3 regions of the Desulfovibrio oxyclinae DSM 11498 genome follow, and region 2 is predicted to be linked to each of the others. Evidence: predicted binding sites of a transcription regulator. Region 2 holds the regulator's gene; each other region holds the start of a gene.

Region 1 (7,094 bases), on a different contig from region 2:
GCCTATCGGTCTGATCATGGTGCCTGTCGGCCTTGCTCTGTTTCTTGTCCTTATGGCAATTCCGTTTATGATCGTCCGCATGGGAATGCAGCGTCTTAAGGGAGAATCTGAACTGGTTCTCCTGCGACCAGTGCGTCCGCTTGTCAAAGCATTTGGTCGCTTTCTCATAGTGCTTCTCCTTGCCTCCATCCCGTTCTTGATCATGTCGTTTTCCACGGCATTTGCCGCCACGAATTTCTCGACCGATGTCGTGACGACTCTTCTGGTCGCCAACGGGATCATCAGCACCATACTCATTGGGTACATCGGGCTTCGTCTTCTGCCCTATGCAATGGCTCCGCTGGCGAACCATGAGGTGCCCATGGCCGCTTCCTGGCGGTTGACGAGTGGCAGGACCATTTCCTATCTGCTGCCGTTGATCATTGCCTTCGTGCTGAGCACGGCGCTCGACTATCTCTGGATGTACCTGGGAGGCGGCTTGTTTCCCTCAATAGGGCTGGTCGTCCTGAGGGGGCTGATGGTTGTCATTCTGTGCCTGTATTGCTCGGTGGCGTATGATGAAATGACCAGCGAGCCGGTTGCCGCTCAGTAACACGCTCCGCCGGGAGCGTCCGGAAAGCTTTTACTGACGCAAACGAATATGCTATCGACCATGGGCCGGAGGCGGAAAACCGCTCCGGCCCGTTGACTTTCAATGCTGCGGGCATACTTCCATTATTGGCCGCATGAATGATACCCGAACGCTGGACAGACCCTTGCAGAGACACTTCGCCCGGAAATCCGTTTCCCTCGTAGCCCTCGCCGTGGCGGTGGGTTTCATCGAAGTGGCCGCGACCGTGGCCTGTCCCGCAGTGGCCGCCGAGGCGCTGGCCTCTCCGCTCATGCAGGAGGAAAGCGTCAGGCCAAACGGCAGAAACCGTTCCGGGCTGCACCTGCTTGGCCGCGTCAGCCATAAGCCTTCGGGCTCTCCGGAGGCCGCAGCGGCGGGTGATGGGCCGTCGTATCAGCTGGCTCTTGCCGCGCGCCGCGACGGCTGGACCGCTGCCAACCGGCAGGTCGATTTCCCCGACGCAAGCGTGCTCCCGCCGCCGCTTGTCATTTCCCGCCCGATAACGGGCAGAGCGCCGCCGCGCGCACCCACCGCCATCCGCGCCTAGCGCAATCGCCGTTGGACAAGTCCTCTCGAAAGGGAAAGGGACGTCCAAAGCCACGACAATTCAAGGCAGGCCCGGGGTCTGCCCACAGCCTATCCGTGCCGCATCCGACAGTTGCGGCCTCAGGAGTCATATACGATGCTCAAATATATCATTGGAACCAAGAACGACCGGTATCTGAAAAAGCTCAAGCCGGTGATCAACAAGATCAACGCGCTGGAGCCCGAGATGCAGGCCCTGGCGGACGAGGATTTTCCGCGGCGCATCGAGGAACTCAAGGAACGCGTCCAGAACAAGGGCGAAAAGCTTGATGACGTGCTGCCCGAATGCTTTGCACTGGTCCGCGAGGCGGGCGTGCGCACCATGCAGATGCGCCACTACGACGTGCAGCTCATCGGCGGCATCGTTTTGCATCAGGGCAAGATCGCCGAAATGAAGACCGGTGAGGGCAAGACCCTCGTGGCGACCCTGCCCGTGGTGCTCAATGCGCTCTCCGGCAAGGGCGTGCACGTCATTACGGTCAACGACTACCTTGCGCACCGCGACGCCGAGTGGATGGGCGAGATCTACAACTTCCTCGGCCTGACCTACGGCGTCATCGTGCATGGGCTCAACGACGAGGAACGCAAGCAGGCCTACGCCGCCGACATCACCTACGGCACCAACAATGAATTCGGCTTCGACTATCTTCGCGACAACATGAAGTTCTATGAAGAACAGCTCGTGCAGCGCGACCTGAATTACGCCATCGTTGACGAAGTCGACTCCATCCTCATCGACGAAGCCCGAACCCCGCTCATCATCTCCGGACAGGTGGAGATGAACGTCGGCCTGTACCGAAAGATCGACGGCATCATCCCCAACCTTGTGCGCTCCACCCCGCGTGAGGCCGAGGACGAGACTCCGCCGGACGGCGATTTCGAGATCGACGAGAAGGCCAAGAGCGTGACCCTCACCGACGCCGGCGTGGAAAAGGTGGAGAAGCTGCTGGGCGTGGACAACCTGTTCGACACTCAGAACATCAGCCTGCAACATCACGTGCTTCAGGCCCTCAAGGCGCACCACATCTTCCAGAGCGATGTGGACTACATCGTCAAGGACGGTCAGGTGGTGTTGGTTGACGAATTCACCGGCCGTCTCATGCCGGGCCGCCGTCTCTCGGACGGGCTGCATCAGGCTATCGAGGCCAAGGAGAACGTGAAGGTCGAGTCCGAGAACCAGACGCTGGCTTCCATCACCTTCCAGAACTACTTCCGCATGTACGACAAGCTTGCGGGCATGACCGGTACCGCAGACACCGAGGCCGTGGAATTCGGCCAGATCTACGAGCTTGAAGTCATCGTGATTCCCACGCACCAGCCCATGGTCCGCAAGGACCATCCCGATGCCATCTTCAAATCCCAGGACGAGAAGTACAACGCCATCGCGCACGATATCGCGGACTGCTACAAGCGCGGACAGCCTGCGCTGGTGGGTACCGTCTCCATTGAAAAGTCGGAGCTTCTTTCCAGAATGCTCAAGAAGCTGCGCGTGCCGCACAACGTGCTCAACGCAAAACAGCACGACAAGGAAGCGGAGATCGTGGCCGAGGCCGGTCACGTGGGACGCGTGACCATCGCCACCAACATGGCGGGTCGCGGTACCGACATCAAGCTCGGCGAAGGCGTCAAGGAGCTTGGCGGCCTGCATATCATAGGCACCGAGCGGCACGAATCCCGCCGTATCGACAACCAGCTGCGAGGCCGTTCCGGCCGTCAGGGCGACCCGGGGTCCTCGCGCTTCTACCTTGCGCTCGACGATGACCTTATGCGCCTGTTCGGCTCGGACAAGTTGCAGAACGTCATGGGCAAGCTGGGTATGAAGGAAGGGGAGGCCATCGAGAACAAGATGGTTTCCAACGCCATTGAAAAATCCCAGCGCCGCGTGGAAAACCACAACTTTGAAATCCGCAAGCAGCTGCTGGACTTCGACAACGTCATGAACCAGCAGCGCGAAGTGGTCTATACCCTGCGCCGCGAACTCATGAGCAAGGAATCCACGGAAAGCGTTGCGTTTGAATACGCCGACGACCTGCTTGAGGAATACCTCTCCCCGGCGCTCGACGCCAAGGAGCTGGACGAGGAGGAGCTCGACACCGTCCGCAAGCGGCTGGATGAGATATTCAACTTCTCACGCTTTGAGGACTTCCGCGAGGGCGGCCTGCCGAGCATGGAGCAGGCGCATCAGTGGGTGAAACAGATTCTTGCGGAGCTCAAGGCATCCGCCCCGGATCATTATGAAGAGATTCTGCGCTACTTCCTGCTGGATTCCCTGGACCGCAACTGGAAGGAGCACCTGCTCAACATGGACCATCTGCGCGACGGCATCGGCCTGCGCGGATACGGCCAGAAGGACCCCAAGCAGGAGTACAAGCGCGAAGGCTTCAACCTGTTCCAGGAAATGGTCTTCACCATCAAGGAAAATGCCATGCGGGCCTTCTCGCACTTGCGCATTCAGGCCGAGGTGACCGAGGACGAATTCCAGCACGGCTCGGAAAAGGAACTGGAGTACTCCGGCGGCGAGGAAGAGAAGGAAAAGAAACCGGTGCGCCGCTCGGAACCCAAGGTCGGGCGCAACGACCCGTGCCCCTGCGGATCCGGTCGCAAGCATAAGAAGTGCTGCGGGCGCTAGCAGGCCCGTTACGCTATAGCAGATCAAAGGCGGAGTCCCGAAACGGGGCTCCGCTTTTTTTTTGTCCTGCTTTATATCTTTCAGAGGCATTGTTCCCTGTTGGGAACGCAATCCCTACCGCGATGGTCGTAGAAAAAAAGACCTTCTGAACGAAGGGCTATGCGTCGTTGCGTAGGGAAAGTCAGAAGACGACCTTTCGGGATGATATCACAGTATTTCAGGTTGTTATGGGAGTGTGTTGACGATGTGATATCTTTCTCAACCATTACTCATCCAGAGGGCGCTTGTCGTCTGTATGAGCAATACAGAGAGGAAGCTGAGGTTTTTGTTCCCTTTCGGGAACCGATCTGGTTCGTTTTGTTCCCGGTGGGGAACAATGCGTATGCGAAGGTGTCGTCGGTTGTAGAATAAATGCTCTATAAATCGGATACTTACCGACTTGTGAAGGCTGGCACGTGTTTTGCCATTGGGAGAGTCGGAGGTATACATGTCAAACAACTACGCAAGTGCAAACGGAGCTCCGCTCCCCAGAACCTTTGCCCAGGAAGTGATCGACAGCCTTCCGGGGCTTTTCCTGGTCATAGCCGTGGCGGTGGGCGCGCATCAGGCCGCGCCGATGCTGAAGAACTATGAATTCTTTCAGAAATACCTGACTCTGAAGGACTTCATCCTCGCCATTATCGTTGGTATCGCCATCCGCAATACGGTGGGCGTTCCCCAGATCATGCGTCCGGGGCTTCGCTTTTCGACCATTCTCACCAAGACCGGCATCGTGGTCATGGGAGCCAAGTATTCCCTCGCGGGGCTGGTGACCGTGGGCGGACAGGCACTGGGCATGATCTTCTTCTTCCTTTTCATGTCCGCGATCGTGCTCATGTGGGTCGGCAAGAAGGTCAACATGCCCACGTCCCTGACGGCATGTCTCGCGGCCGGACTTTCAGTGTGCGGTGTCTCGGCGACCATCGCCGTGGCCCCGGCCGTCAACGCCAAGAAAGAGGAAATGGCCTACTCCATCGCGGTGGTGCTGATGTTCGGCCTGCTGGCGCTGATCGTCTTCCCTCCGCTGGGGCAGCTGCTGAATCTTTCCGATGCCCAGTACGGCGCATTCTCCGGCGTGGGCATCATCAACTCCGCACAGGTGCTGGCAGCCGGATTCGGATTCAGCGACGAGGCCGGGATCATTGCGGGCGTGTACAATATCGGCCGGGTCATATTCCTGCCGTTCATCGTGCTGATGCTGACGCTCATGGCCTGCCAGCGCGAATCAAGCCTGTCCTGCGAGCCGGTGAACAAGAAGCAGATCATCCTGTCCAAGTTCCCCGTATTCGTCCTCGGCTTCCTCGCCGTGGTCATGATGAACACCATGGGCATGCTGAGCGATCCCGCCGTCAAAACCGCCAAGGGCTTCATGGAATGGGCGTTCCTTCTTGGTTTCGCCAGCATCGGCCTGACCACGCGCTTGTCCGACCTGAAGGCCGCGGGCGTGTCCGGATTTGTCGTGGGCTTCACCGTCGCGTCTCTCAAGGCGGGGCTGGCGCTGCTCGCGGTTCTGTACTTCATCAACTGATAAGCAGGGAGTATTACGCCATGCTGAGTTATCTGAAACGTCTCTCCTCCAGTCGCAAGCAGGACCTCATGGTCTGCTTGCTCGGTATAGGGTTGGTCTTCGTTGCCATTGCAATGAACAGTTAAACGAGGTCCAGGTGGAGCCGCACAACCGACGGTGCGGCTCCATAAATATTTTCTTGCACCGGCAGCCCCGAAAAACATGCGGCTGCCGGTGCATCTTCACAGGGAGGGATCGACCATGCAGTCAGACGCAGCGGTTGCATCCGGAACGAAAAACGTCCTGCTGGCCACCACCGGCAGGGACAACTGTCTCAAGGCCGAAGAGTTTGCGCTTTCCTACTGCGCGGAAAACGCTGCCACACTCGGTATCGTGCATGTGGTGGAATCCGACCTGAGCCATTACGGTCAGGTGGACTCGCTTGCCACCGAGGGCGACCGGAGCGATTTCATCATTCACGCCCGAAGGCAGGAGGAATATGACGTCCGGCAGCGGCTGGAGCGCGTAACCGCCAAAGCCGAGGCCCTGAACGTGGATTATGAACTGTACATAGAATGGGATGCTCCCTTATATTGCATCACGAAGCATGTGCGCGAGACGCGCTCCGAGCTTCTGGTGATCGGCGGGGAACGGAAACGATTCAACCCGTTCAGTCTTTCGCACTGCCTCACGCGGAAGGTGCCGTGTCAGGTCAGGAAGGTATTCTAACTCCCGGGAGTCGCTAAACGGATGACAAGGCTGGCGCGTATTCTGGCCCTAATGCTGCTGTTGCTGGTCGCATCAACCCCTGCCTTGGGTTCCGGCGACCCGTTGCGGCTGGGCGTCATCACCCTGAGTCATCCGCTCATGATGTATCGGCAGTACCTGCCGTTCACCGACCATGTTTCCGAACACTCCGAGCTGACCGTCGAGCTTGTGCTCGCCAAGGACTACGAGAGCATCATCCGGGATCTGCTGGATGACGAGATAGACGTGGCTCTGCTGGGCGGGCTGTCCTACCTCGAAGCACGCCGGGCTTCCGCCGACATCACGCCCCTGTGCGGTGTCCTTTCAGGCGACGGGACCCCCACGAATCGCACCGTCATTTTCACCCGCGAAACCGGCGGGAGCATTGCCACCCTGAAGGACCTGCGGGGCAAACGTTTCGCCTTTGCCTCCCGTCATTCCACCTCCGGCTATCTGCACCCTCTGTGCTTTCTCGGAAAAAACGGCGTGGAGCGCGCCGATTTCGTCAAGGCGGAGAATCTGCGCACCCACGAGGCCGTTGTCCGGGCAGTGCTCCGGGGCAACTATGACGCAGGAGCGGTTTCGGCGTCCACGTTCATGCGGTTTGCCGGGGAAGGGTTGAAAACCCTTGCCCGCACCCCGTCGCATCCGGGATTCGTCTTTGCCGCCAGAGCGCCGGGGATTCCGAGGGTCGAGCGTTTCAGGCAGTTTCTGCTGGGGATGGATTATTCCTCGCCTGAACTGCGTTCCAAGGCTGAAGGATGGAGTCCGCTGCTGCGCAACGGGTTCGTCTCGGTTGCCGACTCCGATTACTCCAAGGTCCGGGACCTGCTCCAATGCGCCGCCCGGTACGGGTACGGGGGGTAGGGATGGCTCTCCCCGGAGGACTGCGGTTTCGATCCATCGCGATAGTCTTGCTGTGCATCTCAGGCGCTATTTTCGCCACCGCCTATTCCATGCTCGAAAAAGAGCGTGAG
Region 2 (7,094 bases):
ATCAGCAACCGCAATGGCGGAAGCAATGGTGTCGGTATCCGGATTCTTGTGTCCAACAACTACGATAGCCATATCAAGTCCTCCTAAAATGGATTGGTTTGCAGCAAACGGCTACACCCTAAAATCAAGAATGTTCCATTTATCACAAAGTCCACCGACTGCCAAGTCAGAAAGCATGGCGGAATGAGAAAAAGAGCACAAGCGCTGCACAGGCAAAAAGTACGGCATATGCACGCCTTACGCGTAGCGCCATGACCCCGCCGAGCGTGGCTGCAACGAGCAGATGTGCCCACTGGACCTGCAATGAGGACAACAGGCCACCGATGCGCGGCAGAAGCATCTCGAAAATCCAAACATATCCGAGAAGTATGACATAAAAAAGGACAAAGGCGGCAACAAAATGCGTTAGCGCGGAGCGCAGGATGAGCTGTCCCGGCAGATCGTGTCGAACGGGCTTGCGTGACCAGTTGAGAAGCCGGTTGTAGCTTTTCTTTTCACGCATGCGCTGAACGCCCTCAAGCTGGGCTCCCAGCCACGCCAGCGGCATGGAAGCGAAAAGGACCACCATGACTCTTGAAGGATCCACCATCTCAAACCAACTGACGATGGCGAGCGAGGCGAACGCGGCGGCGGTAAGGTGCGGCGGAATGTAAGCTCCCACCGGCAGCAGATCAAGCCAGAACAACTCGAAAAAGATGGCGATCGCCATGCATGTTTCGAAGTGGCCAGTCACCATCGCCCAGAACAGGCCGATGACGAGCGGGCGTTCAAGCAGCCCGATGCTTATAGTGCTTCGGAAAAGAGCGAAGAGGGCAAAAAAAAAGCGACGACAGCGAACCAGATGTATGGCGATGCGATCATGCGGGGAACCTCACCTGTACCGGATCGTTGGGCACGCACCGAAAATCGAGCACGACACCCTTCTTGTAAAGATAGCGCAGGCACCCTTCCTCTTCCGAGGAGAGCGAGACGCTGGGAGAAAACTGCTTTTTTCCGGGGCTATAATGCACGTTGCCGATATTCAGGTCATCGTAGGACCACCCCAGATCGTACGCGCGGCGGGCATCGGCACAATTGGAAACCAGCACCAGCACGTCTTCTTCGGCCAGATCCGAAAGCTGGGCCTCCAGCTCGTCGAGCTGAACGAAAAGGCATTCCACCCCGCCGGGGATGGCAAGCGACATTATCTGCTGCTGCATAATATCGACCGATAGCTCATCGTTGGCCACGACGATGACCGTTGCACCGGTGTAGGGAAGCCAGGACTCAATGACCTGACCGTGAATGAGGCGGCTGTCGATGCGAATGAGCGCCATCTAGTGCTTCCCCTTTTTGGAGCCCGGTTTGGCATTGAGCAGCGCGCCGGCCACCTTGATGCCCTGTCGTCCGGCCTCCGCCGCGTCAGATGCAATTTCCGCAAGCGGCTTCTGGCGTGACTGAAGCGCCTTGACCAACATCGGCAGGTTGACGCCGGTGACAACTTCAACCTTCTCCGATTTGAGCAACGAAAGGCTCAAGGTCGTTGGAGAGCCACCGAAAAGGTCCGTAAGGATGATGGTGCCGCGGTTGTCGGAGTTGCGCTGAATGGCGCTCCTGATGGCTTCCACGGTCTTGTCCACGCCCTTGTCCACATCCACGCCCACCGACTCGGTACGCTCCTGCGGTCCGAGCACGGTCTCTGCCGCGTTGATGAGTTCCCTTCCGAAGGCTCCGTGCGTCACCACGAGGACGCCAGCGCCGATTTCCTGTCCGGTCTCAGCCATGAGTGCCTACCCAAGTTCCATGTGTCGGTGTTCCAGAGTTACGGAGTATCCGTTGTCCTTCAGATTGGCAAAAAGATTCTCTGCCACTGCCACGGAGCGATGTCTGCCGCCGGTGCACCCGATGGCAATGGTTATTCTGTACCGCCCTTCGTCAGCATAGAGAGGCAGAATGTAGTCAATGAAGTCCCTGAACCGGCCAATGAACTCACTGCCCGGCTCCCTGCCGAGTACGAATTCAGCCACTTCGTCATCCTTGCCGGACCCCGCCTTGAGGTCGGCATCGAAGTAAGGATTGGGCAGAAAGCGCATATCGAACACCAGATCCGCTTCAATCGGCATTCCATACTTGAAACCGAAGGACAACACATGAACACGCATACCGCGGGCGGGTTCCTGTACTGTGGTCCACTTCTCCTGAATGACGCGGCGCAGATCATGCACCGAGTACTGTGTGGAGTCGATGGCCAGCGCAGCCTGCTGGCGGATCGGCGCGAGCAGATCACGTTCCTTTTCCAGAGCCTGTTCCAGGCCGAGGCTGGAACTCTCAAGAGGGTGCGGACGGCGAGTCATGGCGTAACGCGTCACGAGCGTTTCGAGCCGCGCTTCCACGAAAAAGATTTCGACACGGGCACCCATGTTGTCCATGGATTCCAACGCTTCATTCCACTCTTCGAGAAAATCGTCCTGCCGCAGATCGAGTCCAAGCACGAGTCCGCGCTGCCGGGGGTCGTCCTTCTGGCGGAAAAGCTCGGCCAGCTTAGGTGCCATGCTCACCGGCAGTCCGTCCACGCAAAAGAATCCAAGGTCTTCAAAAACCCGGATGGCGGTACTTTTACCCGCGCCCGAAAGACCGGTTACGATGATCACCGTAAAAGCATTGCGTGGAGTCATGGCCTGCTATGCGCTCTTGAGCAGTTTCCAGAGTTCATCCTGCCCTTCCGCTTCCATGAATGCCTTACGGAAGGAATCGTCCTTCAGGAGCCTTGAAATATGCGCAAGAATACGCAGATGCATCCCGGCAACCTGTTCCGGCGCGAGCACGAGAAAGAAAATGTGGCATGGCTTGAAATCGAGCGCCTCGAAATCAAGTCCGTCGCGGCTTCGGCCCGCCACCACCGCAATCTGGTCCAGAGAATCCAGCTTGCCGTGAGGTATGGCCACGCCGTCCCCGATGCCGGTAGTTCCGAGCTCCTCCCGTTCCTTGAGAACGCGCAGAACAAGGTCGGAATCCATTTCCGGGAAGCGTTCCTGCAGTGGAACGACAAGCTCTCCGAGGGCCCCGGCCTTGTCGGCCGAGGCCATGTCGGAGAGAATCAGGTCCTTATCAAGGTAATCACCAAGTTTCATTGATCAGAATCCGGGATCGATGAGGCCGAAGTCTCCGTTGTCGCGCTTGTAGATGACGTTGACGCCCTCGGTTTCGCTATTTCTGAAGACGAGAAACTCATGATCCATGGTGTCGAGCTGCATGGCAGCTTCGTCCACGGACATGGGCTTGGGCACATAGCTGTCCGTCCCCACGATGGTGGGTTCGGCGCGACGGTCATCACCGTAGTTCAGGTAGTTCATGCGAACTTCCCGCTCCTGGCGGACCTTTCTGGTCTTGCCCTTCATCTTCTCACGCTGCTTGCGAAGCTGCGCCTCAAGCTTGTCCAGCACCAGATCAATGGTGGCGTACATGTCCTCTGAGGCTTCGATAGCCGTCAGATGCACGGTGTCCGCATCCAGGATAACGTCCGCCTTGTGACGGAGCTTCTCCACCATGAGGTTCACCTGAAGATCCGCATTGTCGGTGTCCTTGAAGAACTTGCCGAGCTTGGCGAAGCGCTTGTTGGCGTAATCCCGCAGATGCTGAGACGGATCGAAGTTCTTGAAGGTGAAGCTGACATTCATGGTATACCCTCCTGGTTATTGGGTAATGACAAGCCTTTACTAAAAATAGCTCTTGCGCTTGGACGATGATGGAATCCCCATGGCGGACCGGTACTTTGCCACGGTCCTGCGGGCGATGTTCACATCCAAACGCTCCTTGAGTATCTCGCCGATCTTTTCGTCGCTGAGCGGTTTTTTCGGCTCCTCCTCGCTTATGAGTTTTTTTATGAGCGCCTTGACGCTTTCCGACCCGACCTGCGAACCGTCGCCGAGGTCGAGAGCACTGTTGAAAAAGAATTTGAGCTCGAAAATACCGTGCGGAGTGGACACGTACTTGCTCGTGGTGATGCGGCTGACCGTGGACTCATGCATGTTGATGTCCTCGGCCACTTCCTTGAGGATCAGCGGCTTGAGCTTGGTCACGCCCTCCTCGAAGAACTCGCGCTGGAACTTCACAATGCTCTCCATGACCTTGTAGAGCGTGCGCTGACGCTGATACAGACTCTTCATCAGCCACGCGGCGGAGCTCATCTTGTCACGGAAATATTCCTTGTCCAGGTCCGCCCTGCCCTGCACCGTATCGGCGAGGAACTGGTTCATCTGCAGACGCGGCAGACCATCCTCGTTGAGCACGATCACAAAGTCGTCCCCGTAGCTGTATACATACACGTCGGGGCTGACGTAATGCGGCTCCGTACTGGAAAAATTGGCTCCGGGCATAGGGTCGAGCTTCTGAAGCTCTTCAAGGTACCCCTTGAGCTCTTCCAGAGAAATCTTGAACTTGCGGGCCAGCGGCTTGAAGCGGTTCTTTTCGATGTCTTCAAGGTGCTCGGTGACTATCGAAACGAGGATGGGATCGTCGATGCCAAGCATCTCCATCTGGACGAGCAGACATTCCCGCGGCGTACGGGATGCAACTCCCACCGGATCAAGGCGCTGAATGCGCTTGACGACCGACTCGACAAGCTCCCCATCAACACCGGGAATCATCTCGCAAAGCTCTTCCATGCTGGCATGAAGATAGCCGTTGGAGTCGAGATTGCCTATGATAACGTCAGTGATTGCGACTTCCTGATCCGTGAAGTCGGAGAGACGGATCTGCCAGCCGAGGTGCCCTTCAAGGGATGGCTTGGAGGCAAGACGGGCTTCGAACGTCAGGCCCTCTTCAGGGGACTCGTACTCACGAACCTGCGACTGCTTGGACGAGCTTGAGAATTCTCCCATGTAGTTGTCCCAGTCCGCATCGCGCATGACGGATTCATCGGTGCCCTCACCCGCTTCCTTGAGCGTGTCGGACTCCTTTTCGGGCGCCTCCTGAACCGCCTCGTTCTCGGACTCCTCCAGGAACGGGTTTTCAAGAAGCTCCTGCTGAACCGTTTCAACCAGCTCAAGGCGCGACATCTGCAGCAGCTTGATTGCCTGCTGCAACTGTGGCGTCATGACCAGCTGCTGCGTCAGCTTGAGTTGTTGCCTGAGTTCAAGCCCCATACGGTTTCTCTATTCGTGCGGGCGTCCCACCCGGTTCTCGACATAAATTGGTCATTTGATTCGGGCACACAGCCCGAATCTCTTGTGTAAGAGTATGCCACATGCTTTCGGCTACCGCAAGAAAGACCGGATAACCAACCGCAAATGTTGATTTTACATACGCAATACAATGAGCATGAAAAAACTGTACCAACCTTCCGGGCGACTGTAAACGACCAAAGGGTGGAACTCTTGAAAAAAGCTAGAGCGAGAAGTCTTCGCCCAGATAAATCTGGCGGGCCCGAGAGCTCTGGACGATGTCGGCGGGGGTGCCGTCGAGGATGATGGTGCCCTCGTACACGAGGTAGGCACGGTCGCAGATATTCAGGGTCTCCCGGACGTTGTGGTCGGAGATGAGAATACCGATACCCATGCTCTTGAGCACGGAGATGATCTCCTGAATGTCGATGACCGCGATGGGGTCGATGCCGGCGAACGGTTCGTCGAGCAGAATGAAGTCCGGGCTCATGATGAGCGCGCGGGCGATCTCAAGCCTTCTCCGTTCGCCGCCGGAAAGGTACATGGATGCCTGATCGGCCAGCTTGGTAATGGAAAACATATCCATGAGCTCGTCTGCACGCTCGCGCTGCTGGCGAGGCGTCATGTCGGTCTGCTCAAGGATTATCTGGAGGTTCTGGCGAACCGTCAGTTTGCGGAAGATGGAACTTTCCTGCGGCAGATAGCTCACGCCCAGACGGGCCCGTTCGTGCAACGGCAGGTCGGTGATATTTCTGCCGTTGAGATAAACGTCACCGGAGTACGGTTTGACGATCCCGGCCAGCATGTAGAACGTCGTGGTCTTGCCCGCGCCGTTGGGGCCGAGCAGCCCCACGACTTCCTCGCGACCGAGCGACAGCCGGATGCTGTGAACGACTTCCTTGCGACCATAGCGTTTGCTGAGGTCGGAGGCGGAAAGGCCTTTTTCCATCTACTGAATCTCCAGACCGCTGTTGGTGAAAAACTCGGCCTCGACGCGTTTGCCCTTGCCGCCGACCACTTCACTGCGGTTTTCACGAACGTAAAAACGAATCTTCTCGCCGGTGATGCTGTTGGGGCCGTCACGCAGCACAGGCTCCTGCTCCATGACCAGGATACGCGGCTCGACCAGATAGGTCAGCTTGCCGCAGTCACCGGAAGTATTGCCCTTCTCCGCATGAACGTTGCCAGTGGCGACGATGCGGTCAATGCCTTTCACGTCGAAACGCTTATCCCCCGTGACGAAGAAAGCGGAGACCTTGTCCGCAGTGAGCGTGAGTCCTTCGTGCTTGGCAACCACGTTACCCTCGAATGCGACGACCTTACCCTGCTCGTCGTAGGTCATGCGGTCCGCGTTGACCTTGACAGGAACGCCGGTGGGCCCTTGCGGCTTGGGCGGGACATCCTGAATGTCGGATACAACCTGTCCGGCACCTTCGGCCGGTTCGACTTCGGCAGGCGCCTGAGCCTTGCCCTTGTCTGCTGAGGTCTTGCGCGGATCGGGAACCTTATCGAGATACTTTGCGTTGGCGTAGCCGATAGCCTCGGCTTCGGGATAATCGGTGGCGTCAGGTTCAAAGACGGCAACCCAACCGTCCTTGGGATGCGCCACCCGCACGCGATCACCTTTCATGAGGGTCCGCACGTGCTCTGCGCCGGGATTTCTGGCCTCGCGAACGTTCAGATTCGCCGAAGTTTCGCGCAGTTCGCCCAACTCCTGGGCAGAGGTGTCAGTTACGGGGAGCGCCACAAACAGGGCCGCCAACATGAAGTACAGGACTCGATTGAAAAACATATTACTGCTCCGCTTGTTCGTCAGGCTCGGAAGTCCCGTCTGAGCCGACCGCGCTGGTGCTCACGACCGCCTCGACACCGCCGGCCGCCACCATCTGCCGTGAGAGAAGGTCTATCTCGACAGCTGTGGCGTTCACTTCAAGGTCGGGCCGGGCCACGGAC
Region 3 (7,094 bases), on a different contig from region 2:
TGGTCTCGCAGGGCGGGCTGGAGCCGTTCGAAGGGAGCAGGGAGCTGGCCGCAGCGGAACTGGAAGAGCTGCTGACCGAGGCCGTGGGGATGCAACTGGAGTCGGACGTGCCACTCGGCACGCTGCTCTCCGGCGGCATTGATTCGAGCCTGATAACCGCGCTGGCTCGCAAGGTTTCCGATTCCCCGGTGCGCACCTTCACCATCGGCTACGATGATCCGGCCTTTGACGAATCGGCGCAGGCAAGGAAAATAGCGGAGTATCTGGGCACGGAGCATACGGAGCTGATCGTCTCCCCTGATGAAGCGCTCGATCTGCTGCCGAATCTGCCAGACATGTGGGACGAGCCGTTCGCGGACGCTTCCATGTTGCCCACCGCGCTCGTTTCGAGGCTGACTCGCGAGCATGTCACGGTCTGCCTTTCCGGGGACGGCGGTGATGAAACGTTCGGCGGATACAACCGACACGTCACGGCGCCGAAGCTCTGGAGCAGGCTGTCAGGGCTGCCGCTGCCGCTTCGCAGAGCAGTATCTCGCGCCATTCATTCCGCTTCGCCGCGAAAACTTGACTCGCTGTATGCTTTCTGGGAGCCGCTGCTGCCTTCCTCGCGTCGCATGAACAATCCGGGTTTCAAGCTGCACAAGCTGGCACGGGTCATGACACAGCCGCATCGAGAGGGGCTTTATGCCGCGCTGTGTTCCACATGGGATCGCCCGGAAGAACTGACCGGCGTCCCCGCTCCGCCTCTTCAGGCGCAGGCGCCGGAAGGGCTCTCGTTCCGGGAGTGGATGCAGTATCAGGACTCCCTGAGCTATCTGCCCGGCGACATTCTGACCAAGGTGGACCGCGCCGCCATGGCCGTGGGGCTCGAAAGCCGCGCCCCGTATCTCGACCACCGCGTAGTGGAGTTCGCATGGCGTTTGCCGGAATCCTACAAGGTGGCCCACGGCAGGGGAAAGCTCGTGCTGCGCGACATCCTGGACAAACATGTGCCGCGTGAGCTGACCGACCGCCCCAAGATGGGCTTCGGCGTGCCGCTTGGCGAGTGGCTGCGCGGCCCGCTTCGCGACTGGACGCGAGACACCCTGCATCCGAAGAAGCTGGAGCAGGGCATACTGGAAAACGGTGTGCCCGTGGCCCGGGCTCTTAATGACCACATGTCCGGACGGCGCGACAATGAATACGCCCTCTGGGGCGTGCTCATGCTGCAGAGCTGGATGGACCGCTGGAATTGACCCGAACCCCGTAGCCGACGCATCATTACATGAAGATAGCTCTCCTCGGCGGGTACGCCCCGTCACTCATCAATTTTCGCGGGCCGCTGGTGCGGGCCATGCTGGAGCAGGGACACGAGGTTGTGGCCATGGCGCCTCCGTTTTCTCCTTCACCGGGCCCGCAGCTGGAGGCCATGGGCGCACGCTACCGGGAAATCCCGTTGAACCGGCGCGGGCTGAACCCCCTGAGCGATCTCGGCTCGCTGCTGACCCTCAAGCGCATGTTCCGGGAGATAGCCCCGGACGCGGTGCTGTCCTACACCATCAAGCCCGTGGTTTACGGGTCCCTCGCCGCAAAACTGGCGGGCGTGCCGGCCATCTATTCCATGATAACCGGCCTTGGCTACGCCTTTACGGAAGACGCGGGCATGAAGCGACGTCTGATCTTCAACCTCGTTCGTGGCCTCTATGCTGCCGGACTCCGTCCCAACCAAGCTGTTTTCTTTCAGAATTCCGATGATCTGGCATTTTTCAAAAAGCTCGGTGTGGTGCCTGAAGGAATGCGCACCGAAGTGACCGACGGCACCGGCGTGGATCTGGATCATTACGCCTACTCGGAGCCGCCGCAGGGGCCGCCGGTGTTTCTGTGCCTGTCGCGCTTTCTGCGCTCCAAGGGCGTGGAGCATTTCCTTGAGGCTTCGGAACGGCTCAAGAAGCGTTTCCCCGAAGCAATCTTCCGGCTCGCAGGCAGCCCGGAGCAAGGCCGCGATGCTTTAGGCGAAGACGAGATCCGCGAATGGAAGCGCAGAACAGGAGCCGAAGTGCTCGATCCCGTGGAAGATGTCCGCCCCCTGCTGTCCGGATGTACCGTCTATGTGCTTCCGAGCTATCGCGAAGGCGTGCCGCGCTCGGTTCTTGAAGCCATGAGCACCGGAAGGGCCGTTATCACCACGGATGCGCCCGGATGCCGGCTTACCGTGGAAGACGGCGTCAACGGTTGCCTCATCCCGCCGAGAGACACCGACGCGCTGGAGCTGGCCATGCTCAGAATGATCGAGGCGCCCGAAACGGTGCGCGAGATGGGGCGCAGAAGCCGTGAAATAGCCGAACGCCGTTTCGACGTGCACCGCGTCAACGAACTTATCCTCAAGAGCATGGGGGCCGCATGAAGCGAATGATGGATATCCTCGTCTCCATGGCGGCCTTGATCCTGCTCTCGCCGGTCCTGATGGCGGTGGCGCTTCTGGTGCGTCTGAAGCTTGGTAGCCCGATCCTGTTCCGTCAGCAGCGTCCCGGTCTGCACGGGAAGTCTTTCGACATCCTCAAGTTCCGCACCATGCTCGATGCCGAGGCCCCGGACGGCACTCTCCTGCCTGATGCGCAGCGGCTGACCCCTTTCGGCAAGGCGCTTCGCGCCAGCTCGCTCGACGAGTTGCCCGAACTGCTCAATGTGTTAAAAGGAGACATGAGCCTCGTGGGCCCGCGCCCGCTGCTCATGCAGTACCTGCCGCTTTACAGCCCGAGGCAGGCCAGACGCCACGAGGTGCGACCCGGCATCACCGGCTGGGCGCAGATCAACGGAAGAAACGCAGTGGACTGGCCGGAACGCTTTGAGCTTGATGTCTGGTACGTTGAGAACAGGACGCTGCTGCTGGACCTGAAAATATTGCTCAGGACCGTTACCGGCGTGCTCCGCCGCGAAGGCATTTCACAGGAAGGGCACGTCACCATGGAACCGTTTACCGGCAACGAACAAGGCCGCAACAAAGGAGATTCGCCATGAACGTGAAAAGAATCCTGCTCCCCGTCGACGGCTCCCGCCATTCCGACGCCGCCGCAACCTCCGCCGTGGACATGGCCAAAAGCTCCAACGCAGAAATCCTGCTGCTCGTATGCCGCAAACCCGTCCCCAACGAACTGGGCGAACCCAACGTGCAATGGGTGCTCAATCACTATACACAGGATGCGGAAAACATCCTCTCCGCCTATCGCGAACGCTTTGACAGGCAGGACGTGGTCTACCGTGACCGCATCGTCGGCGGACGCCCCGGGGAAGTCATTGCCGATGTAGCCAAAGCCGAGGACTGCGACATCATCGTCATGGGATCCAAAGGCAAATCCGACCTCGAAGGCCTCCTGCTCGGCAGCGTCACCCACAAGGTGCTCCATACCGCCCACTGCCCGGTGCTCGTTGTGAAGTAATAGTGCAACCCATATGCACATGTTTCGTGCAGAAAGTGACCCCTCTTGCACAAGAATGCAGGAGGGGTCACTTTTTAAACGTCCGGAATAATGAGCTTTACAGTTTTGGCACGCCGGATGCTTAGCCTCAAGTAACGCGAAATTGAAGCAGGAGGTAGCATTCATGGACATGCTGAGCGCATTCGGAAACTGGTTCTGCAACAGCGGATTCGGCTACGGCCACGGCCACTTGGGAGGCGGCGGATTCATGTCGTCCGGTTGGCTTCCCTTTCACATGCCCTTCGGCGGCCTGATCGGACTGTTGCTCCTCGGAACCCTGATTTTCATGGGAGTGCGCCTGTTTCGCAGTCGGCAGCCTTCGCATCAGACAATCGCAATGGACGTGATCAAGCGTCGCTATGCGGAAGGCGAGATCGACGATGCTACCTACGAAAAGCTTCGAGCCGCGATGAAACGATAAATTTCGTACAAAGACCTCTTGAGACAAGCATCCTCCTCCCGACGCCCCCGCCTGACCAGCGGGGGCGTTCCTCTGTGAAGGCCTCCGGCGGCCCTTCGGGGACCCTCCGGGGGCTTAAGAACCCTTTTGCAAAAGGGTTCTTAAGAATCTCCCAAAAACATTTGGCTTGCCAAGCCGCACTCGGCTTTCCGAAAGCTAAGGTGCGTAGGCGGCTTGGCGTATATGCTGACGGCGGTTTTCTGCTCTGAGGGATATGACGAACCTAAGCAGCTCCAAACCGTGCAACCATTACACACAGAACACAAATCCCCGTCAGCAGGGTTGCAGCTGGGACGCGGGTTATGCGGCCGCATTAACCCGGCTGCTGCAAGTCCGCTGACAACCCAGGGATTCCAAAGGGGGCCCGCCCCTTTGGTCCGCCTGAAGGGCCCGCCGGAGGCATTGTCGTTTACACCAGTTGCAGGTTTCGGCCTGTTGGCCGACCTTCTTTTTTGCTTGCGCAGAAAAAAGAAGGCAAAAACTGCGCTTGTGGGGGAACGCCGCCGCTCTCGGCGAGAGGCTCTATGACGCGGTCACTGCTCCGGGAGAAATGTTTGTGCCTACAAACATCACCCGGACCTGCGTGACCGGTCAAAAGAGCCTCTATGCCTCGATCGGCATTGCTGCGGTACTTGGTTGGCGGGAGTAGAAGCTTTGTTGGAAGTACAGGTGGGAAGTCTGTGGGCTGACGGAATCCCGCTTAACTCAGTTCTGCTACGGAAGCTCGTCAGCCAAGACGCACAGAACATAGATTCTCGTCAGCGGGGTTGCAGCTGGGACGCGGGTTGTGCGGCCGCATGACCCCGGCAGCTGCAAGTCCGCTGACAACTCAGGGATTCCAAAGGGGGCCCGCCCCTTTGGTCCGCCTGAAGGGCCCGCCGGAGGCATTGTCGTTTATACCAGTTGCAGGTTTCGGCCTGTTGGCCGACCTTCTTTTTTGCTTGCGCAGAAAAAAGAAGGCAAAAACTGCGCTTTTGTGGGTGCTCCGCCGCTCTCGGCGAGAGGCTCTATGACGCGGTCACTGCTCCGGGAGAAATGTTTGTGCCTACAAACATCACCCGGACCTGCGTGACCGGTCAAAAGAGCCTCTATGCCTCGATCGGCATTGCTGCGGTACTTGGTTGGCGGGAGTGGATGGTTTGTTGGGCTTTCTAGTGGGGAGCTTGTGCACCGAAAGAACTCCTCGGGATGTAGTTTGGTTAACAGAGTTCGTCAGCCAAGACGCACAGAACATAGATTCTCGTCAGCGGGGTTGCAGCTGGGACGCGGGTTATGCGGCCGTATGAACCCGGCAGCTGCAACCCCGCTGACAACTCAGGGATTCCAAAGGGGGCCCGCCCCTTTGGTCCGCCTGAAAGGCCCGCCGGAGGCATCTTTGGGCAAAAAGAAAGGGAGCATCGAAGGATGCTCCCTTTTTTGATTCGTATGACTTTTTCCCTAGATGACGTCCCATGTGGCGCCTTCGGGGGTGTCTTTGACTTCGACGTGCATGGCTTCGAGTTCCTTGCGGATGGTGTCGGCTCGTTCGAAGTCCTTGTCTTTGCGGGCCTGTTGGCGTTCGTCCAGTTTGGTTTGGACGGCGTCGGGGTCGATTTCCTTGCGTTCGGCGCGTTTGTCGCGGAGTTCGGTAAGGAAGTCTGCGGGCTGCTGACCGAAGACACCGAAGACCTGTGCCCAGACTGCGACGTCTTCGCGGATCCGGGTCCAGAGGTCGCGTGCGCCTTCGGACTGGCGCAGTTTCTTGTCTTCGGCGATGCGTCCTGCGAGTCGAACGGCATTGAACAGCTGGCCGAGTGCGGCGGCGGTGTTCATGTCGTCTTCCATGGCTTCGGTCCATTTGGCTTCGATGTCGGCCAGTTCCTGGGTGAGCTCTTCGGGGAAGGGGGATTTCTTCCATTTGGACCGGCCGAGGGCGGCCTCGATCTGGTCGAGGGCGGTATAGACGCGTTTGATGCCTTTTTCGGCTTCTTCGAGTGCTTCGAAGGAGAAGTCGAGCGGGCTGCGGTAGTGCATGGTCAGCAGGAAATAGCGCAGGGTCTCGGGCAGAAACTGGGCGAGGATGTCGCGGATGGTGAAAAAGTTGCCGAGACTTTTAGACATTTTTTCGGAGTTGATGCGCACGAAACCGTTGTGCACCCAGAAGCGGGCGAAGTCCTTGTCGGTGGCTGCTTCGGACTGGGCAATTTCGTTCTCGTGATGCGGGAAGGCCAGGTCCTGTCCGCCGCCGTGGATGTCGAGAGGCAGGGGAGCGTATTTTTCGCTCATGGCGGAGCATTCGAGATGCCAGCCGGGACGGCCGGGGCCCCATGGGGATTCCCAGGAGGGTTCGTCTGGCTTGGCGGCTTTCCAGAGGGTGAAGTCGAGGGGGTCTTCCTTCATTTCACCGGGCTGGATGCGTGCGCCGGATTCGAGTTCGTCGATCTGGCGTCCGGAGAGCTTGCCGTAGCCGTCGAAGGTGCGCACGCGGAAGTAGACGTCGCCGTTTTCGGCGGCGTAGGCGTGGCCCTTGTCGATGAGATGCTGGGTCAGCTCGACCATTTCGGGTATGTGCTGGGTGCATTTGGGTTCCACGGTGGCGCGCTCGACATTGAGGCGGTCCATGTCCACGTAGAATTCCTGAATGTATTTTTCGGCCACTTCGCCGGACTCCATGCCGGTCTCGTTGGCGCGCTTGATGATCTTGTCGTCGATGTCGGTGAAGTTGCGGATGAAGGTGACGTCGTAACCGCGGTGCTTGAGGTAGCGGTAGAGGACGTCGAAGACCACACTGGAGCGGGCGTGGCCGATGTGACAGAGGTCGTAGGCGGTGATGCCGCAGACGTACATGGAGACGTCGTTGCCGTTCGCCGGGGTGAACTCCTGTTTCTTCCTCGCCAGGGTGTTGTAGAGTTTCATCGTATTGCTCCGTTTGTGGCTATTTGGATTTATTGACTTTCGATTCGTTGGTAACCGTGACTTCAAGGGCCAGCATGCGGGCTATCCGTTCCGGGGAATTACCCATGTAGAAGTAGAGCCACGGCACGGGTTCCGGCGGCGCGGTGCTGAGTCTGAGCGTGCCGCCGTTTTCGAAAAACCGTCCGAGATCGGCATATGTCTCGGCCATGATGGGCTGTTGCCTTGTCTCGGCGGTGCGGGCCAGCAGGGCGAGTGATGCGGCGAAACGATCGCGGCGTTCCTTT

Evidence for each region. The regulator sigma-54, encoded in region 2, starts transcription at its own class of promoters, with help from an activator protein. The targets are predictions, from matches to a motif close to CTGGCACGGNNNNTGCTT.
Region 1: a site for sigma-54 is predicted at 4,273-4,290, ahead of B149_RS0107775 (YeiH family protein). Genes of this name have one in related genera too.
Region 3: a site for sigma-54 is predicted at 3,522-3,539, ahead of B149_RS0106735 (SHOCT domain-containing protein). Genes of this name have one in related genera too.

What each region holds. Positions count from the first base shown of each region.
Region 1 covers NZ_AQXE01000006.1:70,568-77,661, reverse strand. The annotation lists gene B149_RS0107790 (hypothetical protein) at 1-592, shown strand, start outside; gene B149_RS0107785 (hypothetical protein) at 756-1,157, shown strand; gene secA (preprotein translocase subunit SecA) at 1,293-3,824, shown strand; gene B149_RS0107775 (YeiH family protein) at 4,312-5,391, shown strand; gene B149_RS0107765 (universal stress protein) at 5,632-6,099, shown strand; gene phnD (phosphate/phosphite/phosphonate ABC transporter substrate-binding protein) at 6,121-6,984, shown strand; gene B149_RS16750 (sensor histidine kinase) at 6,987-7,094, shown strand, end outside.
Region 2 covers NZ_AQXE01000010.1:97,383-104,476, forward strand. The annotation lists gene B149_RS0111900 (manganese-dependent inorganic pyrophosphatase) at 1-72, opposite strand, end outside; gene B149_RS17115 (PTS sugar transporter subunit IIC) at 167-853, opposite strand; gene B149_RS0111910 (PTS sugar transporter subunit IIB) at 858-1,316, opposite strand; gene B149_RS0111915 (PTS sugar transporter subunit IIA) at 1,317-1,763, opposite strand; gene rapZ (RNase adapter RapZ) at 1,770-2,654, opposite strand; gene B149_RS0111925 (PTS sugar transporter subunit IIA) at 2,661-3,110, opposite strand; gene hpf (ribosome hibernation-promoting factor, HPF/YfiA family) at 3,114-3,656, opposite strand; gene rpoN (RNA polymerase factor sigma-54) at 3,696-5,123, opposite strand; gene lptB (LPS export ABC transporter ATP-binding protein) at 5,365-6,090, opposite strand; gene B149_RS0111945 (LptA/OstA family protein) at 6,091-6,933, opposite strand; gene lptC (LPS export ABC transporter periplasmic protein LptC) at 6,935-7,094, opposite strand, start outside.
Region 3 covers NZ_AQXE01000005.1:66,959-74,052, forward strand. The annotation lists gene asnB (asparagine synthase (glutamine-hydrolyzing)) at 1-1,235, shown strand, start outside; gene B149_RS0106720 (glycosyltransferase family 4 protein) at 1,265-2,383, shown strand; gene B149_RS0106725 (sugar transferase) at 2,380-2,997, shown strand; gene B149_RS0106730 (universal stress protein) at 2,994-3,416, shown strand; gene B149_RS0106735 (SHOCT domain-containing protein) at 3,580-3,876, shown strand; gene cysS (cysteine--tRNA ligase) at 5,353-6,810, opposite strand; gene B149_RS0106750 (hypothetical protein) at 6,830-7,094, opposite strand, start outside.